3 regions of the Undibacterium sp. TJN19 genome follow, and region 2 is predicted to be linked to each of the others. Evidence: predicted binding sites of a transcription regulator. Region 2 holds the regulator's gene; each other region holds the start of a gene.
The links. The regulator LexA, encoded in region 2, represses DNA repair genes until DNA is damaged. The targets are predictions, from matches to a motif close to ACTGTATNNNNATACAGT.

Region 1 (4,285 bases), on a different contig from region 2:
TGCGTCCACGTGCCAGAGTGATCAGCTCGGATAAATTGCCATAGCCTTCACGATTTTGTACCAGTGCGATGATATGCAACGCGGTTTCTGGTCTGTCTTCATCCTCAAGTTTGAAATGCGCGCCTATGATCAATGGTAGTTGTGTTTTTTTAGCTTCACTGTGCGCCCTGACCACGCCTGCTAGAGAGCATTCATCTGTAATTGCCAGGGCTGAATAAGCCATCGTGACAGCGCGACGCACCAATTCTTCTGCATGGGAAGCGCCATGCAAAAAACTGAAATTGGTCATGCAGAATAGCTCGGCATAATCTGGCAGGAAGGCGCTGTTCATGTTGATATCTACCCGAAAATGCCATGCAAAAACCAGACTGGTTCATCTGCATCAGGGTCTGTCGCCCGTTCGCGATAAATCCAGTAGCGTACCTGACTGGCATCCGTCGCCATGAAGTAGTCTCTTGCTTGCACCTGCTCATGCCACCAGCCTGCTTCTATGCGTTCTGCCGCAGAAATGATCGTTAATTCCGACCGGTAATAAGGCCGGTGTTGCCGGATTTCCAGCGCCAATGCCTGTGGTAATAACCAGTCTGGGCGCAAAGCAGTACGGCTATTGTCGCGTTCAAAGGCCGGTCTTTTCTTCATGATTGATATCCAGTTATTGGCTACCTCAGGACGATGATCAGCTTGCGGTGCTGATTGCAAGACATTTTCATCGCCCAGACGGGCAAGCAATAATTCCAGCAAACGCTGATGGTCTTCTGCCTTGCCTCCGGGTTCGGGAAATAAGGCATAAGTTTGTGCCTGTCGCTGGATTGTCTGTTTGACTTCCAGCATCATGCTGATCACCGCAGCGTCCAGCTTTAACTGCGTCAGCCTTTCCCTGAACAGTGACAACAGATGCGATTCCTGCCAGCAGGCTTGCGCTAATTGCAGATCGAACAGGGTGGGTGGGATAGCCTGGCGGCCACGCTCATGAAATAACTCCATGTGTATATGCGTGACGGCAAGTTGCTGTGATGCCAGCCACCCCAATAATTGCGCCAGCAAACTGCGTGCATAAAGCAAAAGAGCATCGGCTTGCTCTATGCGGTCGGGTAACTCTATCCTGGCTTTAAATTCAGGGCTGGCAACATGCCATTGATGCAGTTCGCTTTGCTCACCATAAGCCTGATCCAGTTCATGCAAAATCGCTTTTCCGCAGCGCCTTTGCAAGCCTGGTCGTGGTAACTGCCGTAAATCCCGAAAGGAATAACAGGCAATGCCTTGCAGCAGGTCCAGCAAGGGCGGCGCAGTCGCAAGCAGGCCGACTGGCAGTCTGTCCAGGCGGCGTGACAGTTTTTTCAAATGAAGGGCATGTTTGCCCGCCCGTTTTTTTCTTGCGGCTTCTCTTGCCAGCAGCCATGCTGCCCTGGCAACGGGGGCGATGCTGGTTGTTGCGCTAAACCCCAGTGTTTGCAATGTCCCCTGTATGCGTTTGCGCAAGGTGCGTAGACCACCAAACAAGCTCAGGCTGGCACTGATATCAATCAGGATGCTGTCATCATCTGCCAGGCTGACTTGGGGTGAATACTGGAGCAGGGCAGTTGCTACTGCGTTTAAGGCGGCATATTCTTTTTGAACATCACGCTGAAAGCAGCGCACATCTGGCAGCAGCATCTGTACACCACCTGTGCGCATGCCTGTACACACACCAGCCTGATGGGCAAGCGCCGACATGGCAACTACCCGGCCCTGACTAAGGACTACACTGGCGGCCAGTTCTTCTGCATCAAACCAGGGTTTGACAAAGACCTCAAGTCGAAGCAGCGGCAAGTGGATGGCGATCCAGAATGGATGATGGGTGTGTGGGTGCATGATTGCTGATCGCCGGAATATTTTCTTTCGCCCGTCCCGCATAGGAGGACAGGTAATGATGAAGTGGTAAATAGATGCTGATTGGCCTGTCACGCTGACTGCCACGGCGTTTGATTATTTCCAGTTCCAGGCCATTCTGGCTGGGCCGCAAGCTTAATCTGAGGGGCGCAGGCGAGGGTGCCTGTGCCGCCCGCAGCGTGCGCATCAAGAAAAATAAGGTATCTGAACTTTGCGCAGCCAGGTGCAGGCGGCGCAAGGCTTCGCTGCGTATTTGTGACTGCCAGAACAAGAGCGCGCCACAACTGCCATTGCGCAACACCTGTTCTGCCGCCCATAAAGCATCCACGTATTTGTTGCAACGTATCCAGATCAATTGCGTAGTCTGTAAGCCTGCATCAGCCAAGGCTAGTGCCTGGGGTATAAAAGGCGGCGCCAGCAATATGACCGGTCTGTTATCCAGTTGGCACAGGGCAGGTTTTAAAAGGCGTAATTCGGCAGTGCCAGTTTGTGCCAGCAAAATTTCTGTTAATTGCCCCAGTGGCCAGCCGCCGCCAGGCAATTCCGCCTTCAGCTCGGAGTAGCCGGTATCCAGATAGCCGCCATTTCCACGTGCCAGTTGCGATGCACGCCACAATGCTGGATGTATATGTTCAGGCTTGATGGGGGAAACACTGGACATGGCAATATACTGATTAAATATACAGTATATGTGATTGTTCGTGGAATTTCAAAACCTATTCTTCCATGAGGAAAGAAAGAGACAGTAAAAATTAATACTGATTGCGCATACAGTATTTTGTGTTAAAGTACTTCACATGGATGAACGAAGACGAATTATTGCTCATCTATCATGATCACTGACCAGCTCACTGAAAACCGATACGGAGAATATTATGGCAAACCTCGAACAATCCTTTGATACCCGCTTTAGCCTGCAACTGGCCCCAACTTCATTTTTAATGCGTCTGGGGCGTCGCGAATTATTTGTTTGCCGTGATTTTCGCCAGCGCTCTTACTACGTTAATCCCATGATGGATTGCAGCACAGGCGTACAGGCCGGACATCTGGAAATTTTGCTGTTCCGTAAATGGTTGTTGATTTTGTCTAAAGCTAACTGGTAAAACAAGTTTTTGCTTGATGGGTATGATGGGTAATACAAATCACCTTAGATGCCACCCTAGATGCTGAAATAGCGTCCCGGAGATTCTCCAAAGTAGCGGCGGAACATGACAATAAAATTGCTTGGTGTGGCATATCCCAGTGCATCTGCGACTGCGGCGACTGATTCACCCTGTGCAAGCAGTTCCAGTGCGTGCAATAAACCAGCCTGCTGACTCCATTGGCCAATACTGATGCCGGTTTCTGCCTGAAACAGGCGGCTTAATGTACGGGCAGACATGCAGGCCAGCTCAGCCAGGTCTTTCAGGCCATGCCTTGCTCCCGGATTAGAGAGAATGGCTGCCGTCACCGGCAACAAGCGATGATGAGCTGGCATGGGTAAATGCAAGGGCTGGTGCGGAGCCTGACGTAACTCATCCAGCAAGACCTGTATGATATTTTCCTGCTCCAGGTTTAATTGTGCATTGAGTTGTGCATGCATGTCCCAGGAGGCGGCACGACGCACCAGGGCAGTCATCAATTCATTGATAGCGATCACCCAGGGGCGCTCCGGCAAGGCGGTACTCGATTCTGCGTTAAGCAGGACACTCCAGCCATGCATGGCACCAGTGATGGTGACTTTATGCATCTGGCCGGGCGGTATCCAGCCAGCGCGATGTGGTGGTAGCAGCCATGCACCGTGGGTAGTGCGTACCTGTACCAAGCCATTCTCGACACAAAAAAGTTGCCCCCGGATATGGCGATGCCAGTCATATTCGCGCGTCCCAAGACGAAACTGGCTATCTGCCTTGTCTTCACTCCTCAGTGCAATAAGCGCAGGCCCTGCGGCCATATCGCTGAAATCAGGCAAGTCAGCCTGCCTGGTTGCCAGTGTCATAGTCATGTTGGCCTGAATTCATTATATTTAGCTAAAGTAACGTTATCAGCTTCATCTCTCTTTGTCCAATAATTGTCTCAGGCGTATTTTCTTCAGACACATGACAATAGCGGGAGCACTATGAATACAGCTTTACACATCAGCATTATCGGCGCCGGACTTGGCGGGCTTTGCCTGGCACAGGGTCTGAAAAAAAACGGCACCTCCTTCAGCGTCTATGAAAAAGACCAGGCAGCCGACAGCCGCAACCAAGGTTACCGCATCCGCATTGATCAGACCGGGCAGCATGCCTTGCGCACCTGTTTGCCCATGGATTTATATATGTTGTTCCAGCAAACATGCGCACGCCCTGCGGGTCAGGTCAAGGTTATCAATGCACAGCTGGAAACAATAAATGGAAAATGGGTAGACGACTGGCAAGACGACAAGTCTGCTGAC
Region 2 (4,285 bases):
AGCAAATTAAGCGTGTTCGCCCAATACAGCAACGTTGACATCAACAACAACATCAGTGTGCAAAGCAACTGAAACTGTGTGATCGCCAGCGATTTTCAATGGACCTTGTGGCAAGCGTACTTGTGCTTTTTCCACTGCAAAACCTTGTTTAGTCAAAGCATCAGCAATGTCAAAGTTTGTTACGGAACCGAACAAACGGCCATCAACACCAGACTTCTGGGTGATTTGTACTGTCAAACCGGACAGTTTTTCACCTTGAGCTTGAGCAGCAGCCAATTTAGCAGCCGCTGCTTTTTCCAATTCAGCGCGTTTTGCTTCGAATTCAGCAACAGCAGCTGTCGTTGCACGACGAGCCATACGTTGAGGAATCAAAAAGTTACGAGCATAGCCGTCTTTAACACGAACTACGTCACCCAAATTGCCGAGATTAACGACTTTATCCAACAGAATAACTTGCATATTTTTCTCCTTTACCTTGTCGTCAATTACGCTGTGTGCAAATCAGTGTATGGCAGCAACGCGAGGTAACGTGCACGTTTAATTGCTGTATCAACTTGACGTTGATACAACGCTTTAGTACCGGTCAAACGTGCTGGCATGATTTTGCCGTTTTCTTGCACGAAATCTTTCAGTGTGTCGATGTCTTTGTAGTCAACTTTTTCTACATGCGCCGCAGTAAAACGGCAGAATTTTTTGCGCTTGAACAAAGGATTTTGTTGTTGACGCTTTTGCTTCAATTTGCTTTTGTCGAATTTTTTACCGAATGCCATTTTTGGCTCCTAATCTAGTAAAGGCGCCCCGAATTCAATGATATGAAAGACGAGACTTTTGCTATTGCGATTTTTGCGCGCTAAAAAACCAGTAAATTCCCTTGCCACATCCAGTTCGATTTCATTAAACCGCTGAGAGATTTCCCCCGCTGCGATGGCAGAAATTTCAAACTCTACCTGGCGAACTGTGTTCGCTTCAGTATTGCTGGAACTGTGTATCAGGGTGGCAGAAGCTATCGGAATACCGGCTGGCGTGTATCGCAACGCCGTTTTTTCCACTATCCGTGCTACCAGCTTCAGTTGATTCACTATTTTTTACGCGACCTCAATCAAATAAATATTAAGCAGCAGGCGCTTCTACGCGTTGCGCTTTAGCAGCATCTTCTTTTTGTACAGCTTTCATCATTGGAGAAGGTGTTGTTTCTGCTTTTTTCAATTTGACTGTCAGGTGACGCAAAACAGCATCATTGAATTTGAATGCGGTTTCCAACTCGAGCAGAGTTTCAGCATCACATTCGATGTTCAGGCAAACATAGTGTGCTTTTGCCAGTTTTTGAATCATGTAAGCCAATTGACGACGGCCCCAGTCTTCAACGCGGTGAACTTGACCACCACGGGCTACAACACTTGCCTTGTAGCGTTCGATCATTGCAGGAACTTGCTCGCTCTGATCGGGATGTACGATAAATACGATTTCATAATGACGCATATATTCTCCTTGTGGACAATAAAAATAGCCCGCCTCGGCGTCAAGACGAGTGCGGGAAGAGGAAAGCCGACAATAATAACGCAATTCCGTTTATTTTTCAATTACATCAAGGACTTGGGTAACGCAATTCGCATAATTAGCGAAATTGTTTCGTATTATTGCTTGCATATGCGGCTTTACTGTATAAAAATACAGTCTGCTTGTATATACAGCCAAAGTTCACCAATGAGAGTGCCATGCTTAAACTAACCGCCCGCCAGGAACAGATTTTAAATCTGATCAAAGATGCGATTCAAAATACCGGGTTCCCCCCTACCCGTGCCGAAATTGCGACAGAACTGGGATTTCGCTCTACCAATGCCGCAGAAGAGCACTTGCAGGCGCTGGCACGCAAAGGCGTTATAGAAATCGCGGCAGGCACATCACGTGGCATACGTTTGCTTGAATCCAACCTGTCCAGCCACATTCCCGGCATACAGATGGCTTTGCCACACCCTGCGCTGATGCAGCTGAGCCTGCCATTGGTGGGCAGAGTGGCTGCTGGCTCGCCCATACTGGCAACGGAACATATAGAATCTACTTACCATGTTGACCCTGCCCTGTTCTCGGCCAAACCTGATTTTTTACTGAAAGTACGAGGCATGTCCATGCGTGATGCAGGCATCCTGGATGGCGATTTATTGGCGGTGAAAAAGGCTGATTCAGCGCGTAACGGGCAAATCGTCGTAGCACGCCTGGGCGACGATGTCACGGTCAAGCGTTACAGAAAAACGGGCAACCTGATTGAGCTGATGCCTGAAAATCCTGATTACCCCATCATCAAGGTAGGCGATAACGAAGAACAATTTGCACTCGAAGGCCTGGCAGTCGGACTAATGAGAAACTGGGTATAAATTCGCTTGCGCGAGATGTGCCCGATTTCCCATAAGTCACATCGCATAAATATCCTGAATGCCAACAAGCTGCCAGGATATTTTTGAATATTTGCCCACAATAAAAAAACGCCCGATTTAATCGGGCGTTTTTTTATTGCACATGCAATGAAGAGCCTGATCGATGAACTTATCGATCAGGCAATCAATCAATGCTTCACAACCGTCGTATCTGCCGGCGTTTCTGTAGGAGCAGCCGTTGCAGCAGCGGCCACTGCCACTGGCTCGTCAACCAGGGGAGTAGGTTGTCTTTCCAGTGCAATCTCCAACACTTTGTCTATCCAGCGAACCGGGATAATTTCCAGCTTGTTTTTGACATTGTCAGGGATCTCAGTCAAATCCTTGGCATTTTCTTCGGGTATCAATACCGTCTTGATACCACCACGATGTGCTGCCAGTAATTTTTCCTTCAATCCACCAATAGGTAATACTTCACCACGCAAGGTAATTTCACCAGTCATGGCAACATCAGCACGCACAGGAATACCTGTAAACACAGAGACAAGGGCAGTTGTCATGGCGATGCCCGCGGACGGGCCATCTTTCGGTGTTGCGCCTTCGGGAACGTGGATATGAATATCACTCTTCTCGAAAACGTCACCTTTAATGCCCAGACGCGCCGCACGGCTACGCACAACGGTACGGGCAGCCTCGATTGACTCTTTCATGACGTCACCCAAAGTACCTGTACGTATCACGCCACCCTTGCCTGGCATGGCCACAGCTTCGATGGTCAGCAAATCGCCACCGACTTCTGTCCAAGCCAAACCAACTACCTGGCCAATTTGATTTTCCTTGACTGCCACACCAAAGTCATAGCGACGCACACCCAGATATTTATCCAGATTTTTCGAATTAATGGTCGCTTTTTTCTCTGTTTTTTTCAACAGCAGCATTTTGACGACTTTACGGCAAATTTTGGAAATTTCTCTTTCCAGCGAACGCACGCCTGCTTCACGTGTGTAATAGCGAATGATGTCGCGCAAGGCACTTTCAGCAACGGTAATTTCAGCTTCTTTCAAACCATTGTTCTTGATTTGCTTGGGCAATAAATAACGTTGCGCAATACTGGTTTTTTCATCCTCCGTATACCCAGACAGACGTATCACTTCCATACGATCAAGCAAGGCTGGTGGAATATTGTAGGAATTTGAAGTCGCTACAAACATCACGTCAGAAAGATCGAAATCCACTTCAATGTAATGATCGGAGAACGTGTGATTTTGCTCAGGGTCCAGCACTTCCAGTAAAGCAGAAGAAGGATCACCACGGAAATCAGCACCCATCTTGTCAACTTCATCAAGCAGGAACAAAGGATTACGTACACCTATCTTCGACAGGCTTTGCAAGATCTTGCCAGGCATGGAACCGATGTAAGTACGACGATGACCGCGAATTTCAGCTTCATCACGCACACCACCCAGCGCCATGCGCACAAACTTGCGGTTAGTTGCACGGGCGATAGACTGCCCCAGCGAGGTTTTACCCACGCCAGGAGGACCTACCAGACACAGGATAGGCGCTTTCAGCTTGTCGACGCGCTGTTGTACTGCAAGATATTCCAGAATACGTTCTTTGACCTTATCGAGGCCAAAATGCTCGTCCTCAAGGACTTTTTCAGCATTCGCCAGATCATTGTTGACCTTGGATTTTTTCTTCCATGGCAAGTTGACAATGGTGTCGATGTAGTTACGCACGACGGTAGCTTCAGCCGACATCGGAGACATCATTTTGAGTTTTTTCAACTCATTCTGCGCTTTGTCGCGGGCTTCTTTAGGCATTTTGGCGGCCAGGATTTTTTTCTCAAGCTCGTCAATGTCAGCGCCCTCTTCACCTTCGCCCAACTCTTTCTGTATCGCCTTGACTTGTTCGTT
Region 3 (4,285 bases), on a different contig from region 2:
CTTCGCCTTCAGCCATGCGTATGGCATCTGAAGCATTGGCGATTTCATAAGCTTCGGCAATGGTCAGGGGGAATTGCGATGACAGCGGGCTTAGTGCCTGGGTACGCGCCCGCGCATCCAGGAAAGTGTAAGCATGTTGTTCGGCTTGTGTGGAGATCAGCATGATGGGTAATTTCGATTTGAGATGAAAAAAAGCGTAAAGCCTTGTTCAAAACTGTTGATGCCTGTCGCTGCCTGGCTATCTTCCTAATCTTTCTTGTCTTCGATTTTTTTTGCCAGCAGCCACGAGTGATAAGACGCCGGTTACGGCCGATGGTTGCAAAGTTTTTAGCTGCCACCCCATAATTCGCCATTATTACCAGACCTTGGCATGGTCACGCCAAAATGCTCGTAGGCTGAAGGTGTGGCAATACGGCCCCTGGGGGTGCGTTGCAAAAAGCCTTGCTGTATCAGATAGGGTTCCAGTACATCTTCTATGGTGTCGCGTTCTTCACCAATGGCGGCTGCCACATTGTCCAATCCCACCGGGCCGCCACCAAACTTGAAGAGGATGGCTTCCAGCAGCTTTCTGTCCATCAGATCAAAGCCGACTGCATCCACGTCCAACATTTTCAATGCGGCATCAGCAATCGCCTTGGTGATTTCACCATTGCCTTTGACCTCGGCATAATCACGCACGCGCCGTAACAGACGATTGGCAATGCGTGGTGTGCCACGTGCACGCTTGGCGATTTCACCCGCACCATCCGCTTGTATGGGGGCGTTAAGCAATGAGGCTGAACGCGTGACAATTTTTGTCAGTTCTTCCGGTGTGTAAAATTCCAGCCTGGCGACAATGCCGAAGCGGTCGCGCAGCGGGTTGGTCAGCATGCCCGCGCGCGTGGTCGCGCCAACCAGGGTAAAGGGTTGCAAATCCAGTTTGACTGAGCGGGCCGCCGGGCCTTCTCCAATCATGATGTCGATCTGATAATCTTCCAGCGCCGGATACAAGATTTCTTCAACGACCGGCGACAGCCTGTGTATCTCGTCGATAAACAGGACATCATTGGCTTCCAGGTTTGTCAGCAGCGCCGCCAGGTCACCCGCGCGCTCCAGCACGGGGCCGGAAGTCTGACGCAGGTTGACCCCCATCTCACGCGCAATAATGTGCGCCAGTGTGGTTTTACCCAGTCCTGGTGGCCCAAACAGCAGAGTATGGTCAAGCGCTTCCTTGCGCTGACGCGCTGCCGTGATAAAAATTTCAAGCTGACCGCGAATTTTTTCCTGGCCGACGTATTCATCCAGCTGTTTCGGCCGCAACGCACGTTCTATCGCCTCTTCATTCGGCGAGGCCGGCGCGGCAGAAATCACGCGCGGTTCGCTGAAACTGGAAGACAGGTTGTCGGTCTGTATCGTCATCGTTTATCCCTTGGACAGCGATTTCAGCGCCAGTTTGATGCCATCAGATACGCCGCTACCAGCGGGTACCGACTTCATTGCCAGCAAGGCTTCCTTGTCTGAGTAGCCCAGGGCCAGCAAGGCATTCAAGATATCGGCGCTGTGGTCGCCAGCAGCCAGGGCGGCAACTGCATTGCCCAAGTCGGCACCCAGCTTGCCTTTTAATTCCAGCAGCAGGCGTTCAGCGGTTTTCTTGCCTATGCCAGGCACACGGGTCAGGCGACCAGCTTCCTGTAGGGTAATCGCTTGCGCCAGATCTGCGACCGACATGCCAGACAATATCGACAGGGCAGTACGCGCACCGACACCGCTGATCTTGATTAATTGTTTAAAGGTTGAACGTTCTTCCGCCGTGCCAAAGCCAAACAGCACATGGGCGTCTTCACGTATCGCCAGGTGGGTCAGCAGTACCACTTTTTCACCCAGTGGTGGCAGGTTATAGAAAGTGCTCATAGGAACATCGACTTCATAGCCGACACCCTGGCAATCGACCAGCAATTGCGGGGGATTTTTTTCCACAAGCGTGCCTGCAATGCGACCTATCATGATACTGCTTTCATACTGTATGAATAGACAGTGATAGTAAACGATTCTGTGTCGTTTGACGAGCTTAAAGCGGGAAAATTATGGGCGGTTTGTGCAAAACGGACCAGTGAGAGCCTGTCAGCGGCTTTTGAGGCAAGCTCAGCCGACCAGACGCCCGCCTTTGACGCGCAGGCCCTTTTTTGCCAGGCCAGGGGCAATTGCTCCCAGCAAGGCCAGTGCTTCACCGCTATGCGCATGGCAGATTGCCACGCCCAGCGCATCGGCGGCATCGTCACCAGGCGTACCAGACAGTGTCAGCAGACGTTGCACCATGTCTTGTACCTGCTCTTTTTTTGCCCGCCCGTGACCTACCACACCTTGCTTGACTTGCAGGGCCGTATATTCCGCCACGCTAAGATCCGCCGATACAAGGGCACAAATTGCCGCCCCGCGCGCTTGTCCCAGTAATAAGGTGGACTGTGGATTGACGTTAACGAAGACTTTTTCGATCGCAGCGCAATCTGGCTGGTAAGTGCGTACTATTTCGGATACGCCTGACAATATGGTTTTTAAACGCTCAGGCAAACTGCCTTCTATGGTCTTGATGGTTCCAGAGGCGATATACGTCAGCTTGCTGCCCTGTTTGTGGATGATGCCAAAACCGGTCGTGCGCAAGCCGGGGTCTATGCCTAGGATTTTCATGTATTGTTTTGTTGGTATCTACGGGCTGGTGCTAATGCTGCTGAGCTGGTCTTGCTGAGGAGTATAGCGTATCAGTGTGGGTTTATATTTGTGCTTATGTAAGTGGGTGATTACTTAGGCTTATTGTTATATGTGATTGATACGTGTCGCATGCCGACTTGCCGCACATTTGTGAATGGTATTACTGATCGACCAATGCCGCTGGAGCGCCAGCGCGGTAGCTTCCAGCCTGCGCTGGAGCGAGGTTAAAAAACATGGAGATCATGACTGGCAACTAGCAAGGTTGAGATATTGGCAAACCGGATTAATAGAATATCCTTCTATCCTCAAATTCGTCATTCCCGCGTAGTCAGGAATCTAGTGTCGTTTGTGGTATATCGAAATGCTGATTGCTCACGAAGATATTTCTTGCATGCTGGCGTCGAAAGTATTTGCGAATGGTATTAGTGAACAACCAACGCCGCTGGAGCGCCAGCCCGGTAGCCTCCAGCCTGCGCTGGAGCGACGTTAAACCTGCCTGTAGCGCATCAGAGGCAAGGAGCTTGATAAGGATTCAAATAATATCCAAATACAAATCCCGCCAGTAAGGATTGGTTTCTTCAATTAATCTGATCTCCCATTCCCGCTTCCATGCCTTGATCTGCTTTTCGCGTTGTATGGCGGAAATAATCGAATCGACCTGTTCAAACCAGACCAACTGATGAATCTTATATTTCGACGTAAAACTGTCGACGAAGTCCTTCTTATGCTGATAAACACGAGCTATCAAATCGTTGGTAACACCAACATATAAAGTGCCATTTCGAGCACTGGTCAATATATAGACGTAAGCCATGAGGATGAGAAGGAGAAATGAAAACGGCCCTGAATAATCAGGGCCGCACATACATTATTTAATACATCAATCCCACATCAATGACGGAAATGACGTATACCTGTGTACACCATCACGACACCACGTTCATCGGCAGCATCAATCACTTCCTGATCGCGCATGGAACCACCTGGGTGGATCACGCAAGTTGCACCAGCATCGACAACCACATCCAGGCCATCACGGAACGGGAAGAATGCGTCAGACGCCACCGCAGAACCAGCCAGTGTCAGGCCCGCGTTTTGTGCTTTGATCGAAGCGATGCGGGCAGAATCAATACGGCTCATCTGACCGGCACCTACGCCCAGTGTCATGCCATTGCCACAAAAGACGATGGCATTCGATTTCACATATTTTGCCACGCGCCAGGCGAACATCATGTCCGCCATTTGTTGCGGAGTGGGCTGCAATTTCGAGACCACGCGCAGTTCTTCCTGCAAGACATTTTTTGCATCAGGTGCCTGTACCAGCAAGCCGCCACCGACGCGTTTCATGTCGTACACATTGAAGCCATTACCCAGAGAGATTTCCAGCAGACGCACGTTTTGTTTTGCCGCGAAAATCTGTTTAGCTTCTGCCGTGAAGGAAGGTGCAATCAATACTTCAACGAATTGTTTGGCGACGATTTCAGCAGCCTTGCCATCGAGCTCACGATTGAAAGCGATGATGCCGCCAAATGCCGAAGTCGGGTCAGTCTGCAAAGCCTTGCTGTAGGCTTCAAACGGTGTCGCACCCAGGGCTACGCCA

Region 1: imuA (translesion DNA synthesis-associated protein ImuA) is a predicted target of LexA. The motif match lies at 2,539-2,556, and genes of this name have one in related genera.
Region 3: ruvA (Holliday junction branch migration protein RuvA) is a predicted target of LexA. The motif match lies at 1,998-2,015, and genes of this name have one in related genera.

Annotation. Positions count from the first base shown of each region.
Region 1 covers NZ_JBMPPL010000009.1:85,298-89,582, reverse strand. The annotation lists gene ACO0LH_RS21395 (error-prone DNA polymerase) at 1-331, opposite strand, end outside; gene ACO0LH_RS21390 (Y-family DNA polymerase) at 340-1,851, opposite strand; gene imuA (translesion DNA synthesis-associated protein ImuA) at 1,790-2,530, opposite strand; gene ACO0LH_RS21380 (hypothetical protein) at 2,745-2,972, shown strand; gene ACO0LH_RS21375 (AraC family transcriptional regulator) at 3,029-3,853, opposite strand; gene ACO0LH_RS21370 (FAD-dependent oxidoreductase) at 3,968-4,285, shown strand, end outside.
Region 2 covers NZ_JBMPPL010000016.1:31,054-35,338, forward strand. The annotation lists gene rplI (50S ribosomal protein L9) at 7-459, opposite strand; gene rpsR (30S ribosomal protein S18) at 486-770, opposite strand; gene priB (primosomal replication protein N) at 780-1,079, opposite strand; gene rpsF (30S ribosomal protein S6) at 1,111-1,479, opposite strand; gene lexA (transcriptional repressor LexA) at 1,716-2,372, shown strand; gene lon (endopeptidase La) at 2,561-4,285, opposite strand, start outside.
Region 3 covers NZ_JBMPPL010000002.1:75,880-80,164, forward strand. The annotation lists gene ACO0LH_RS08505 (2-keto-4-pentenoate hydratase) at 1-163, opposite strand, end outside; gene ruvB (Holliday junction branch migration DNA helicase RuvB) at 328-1,398, opposite strand; gene ruvA (Holliday junction branch migration protein RuvA) at 1,402-1,983, opposite strand; gene ruvC (crossover junction endodeoxyribonuclease RuvC) at 2,122-2,664, opposite strand; gene ACO0LH_RS08525 (hypothetical protein) at 3,047-3,175, shown strand; gene ACO0LH_RS08530 (GIY-YIG nuclease family protein) at 3,218-3,499, opposite strand; gene purH (bifunctional phosphoribosylaminoimidazolecarboxamide formyltransferase/IMP cyclohydrolase) at 3,577-4,285, opposite strand, start outside.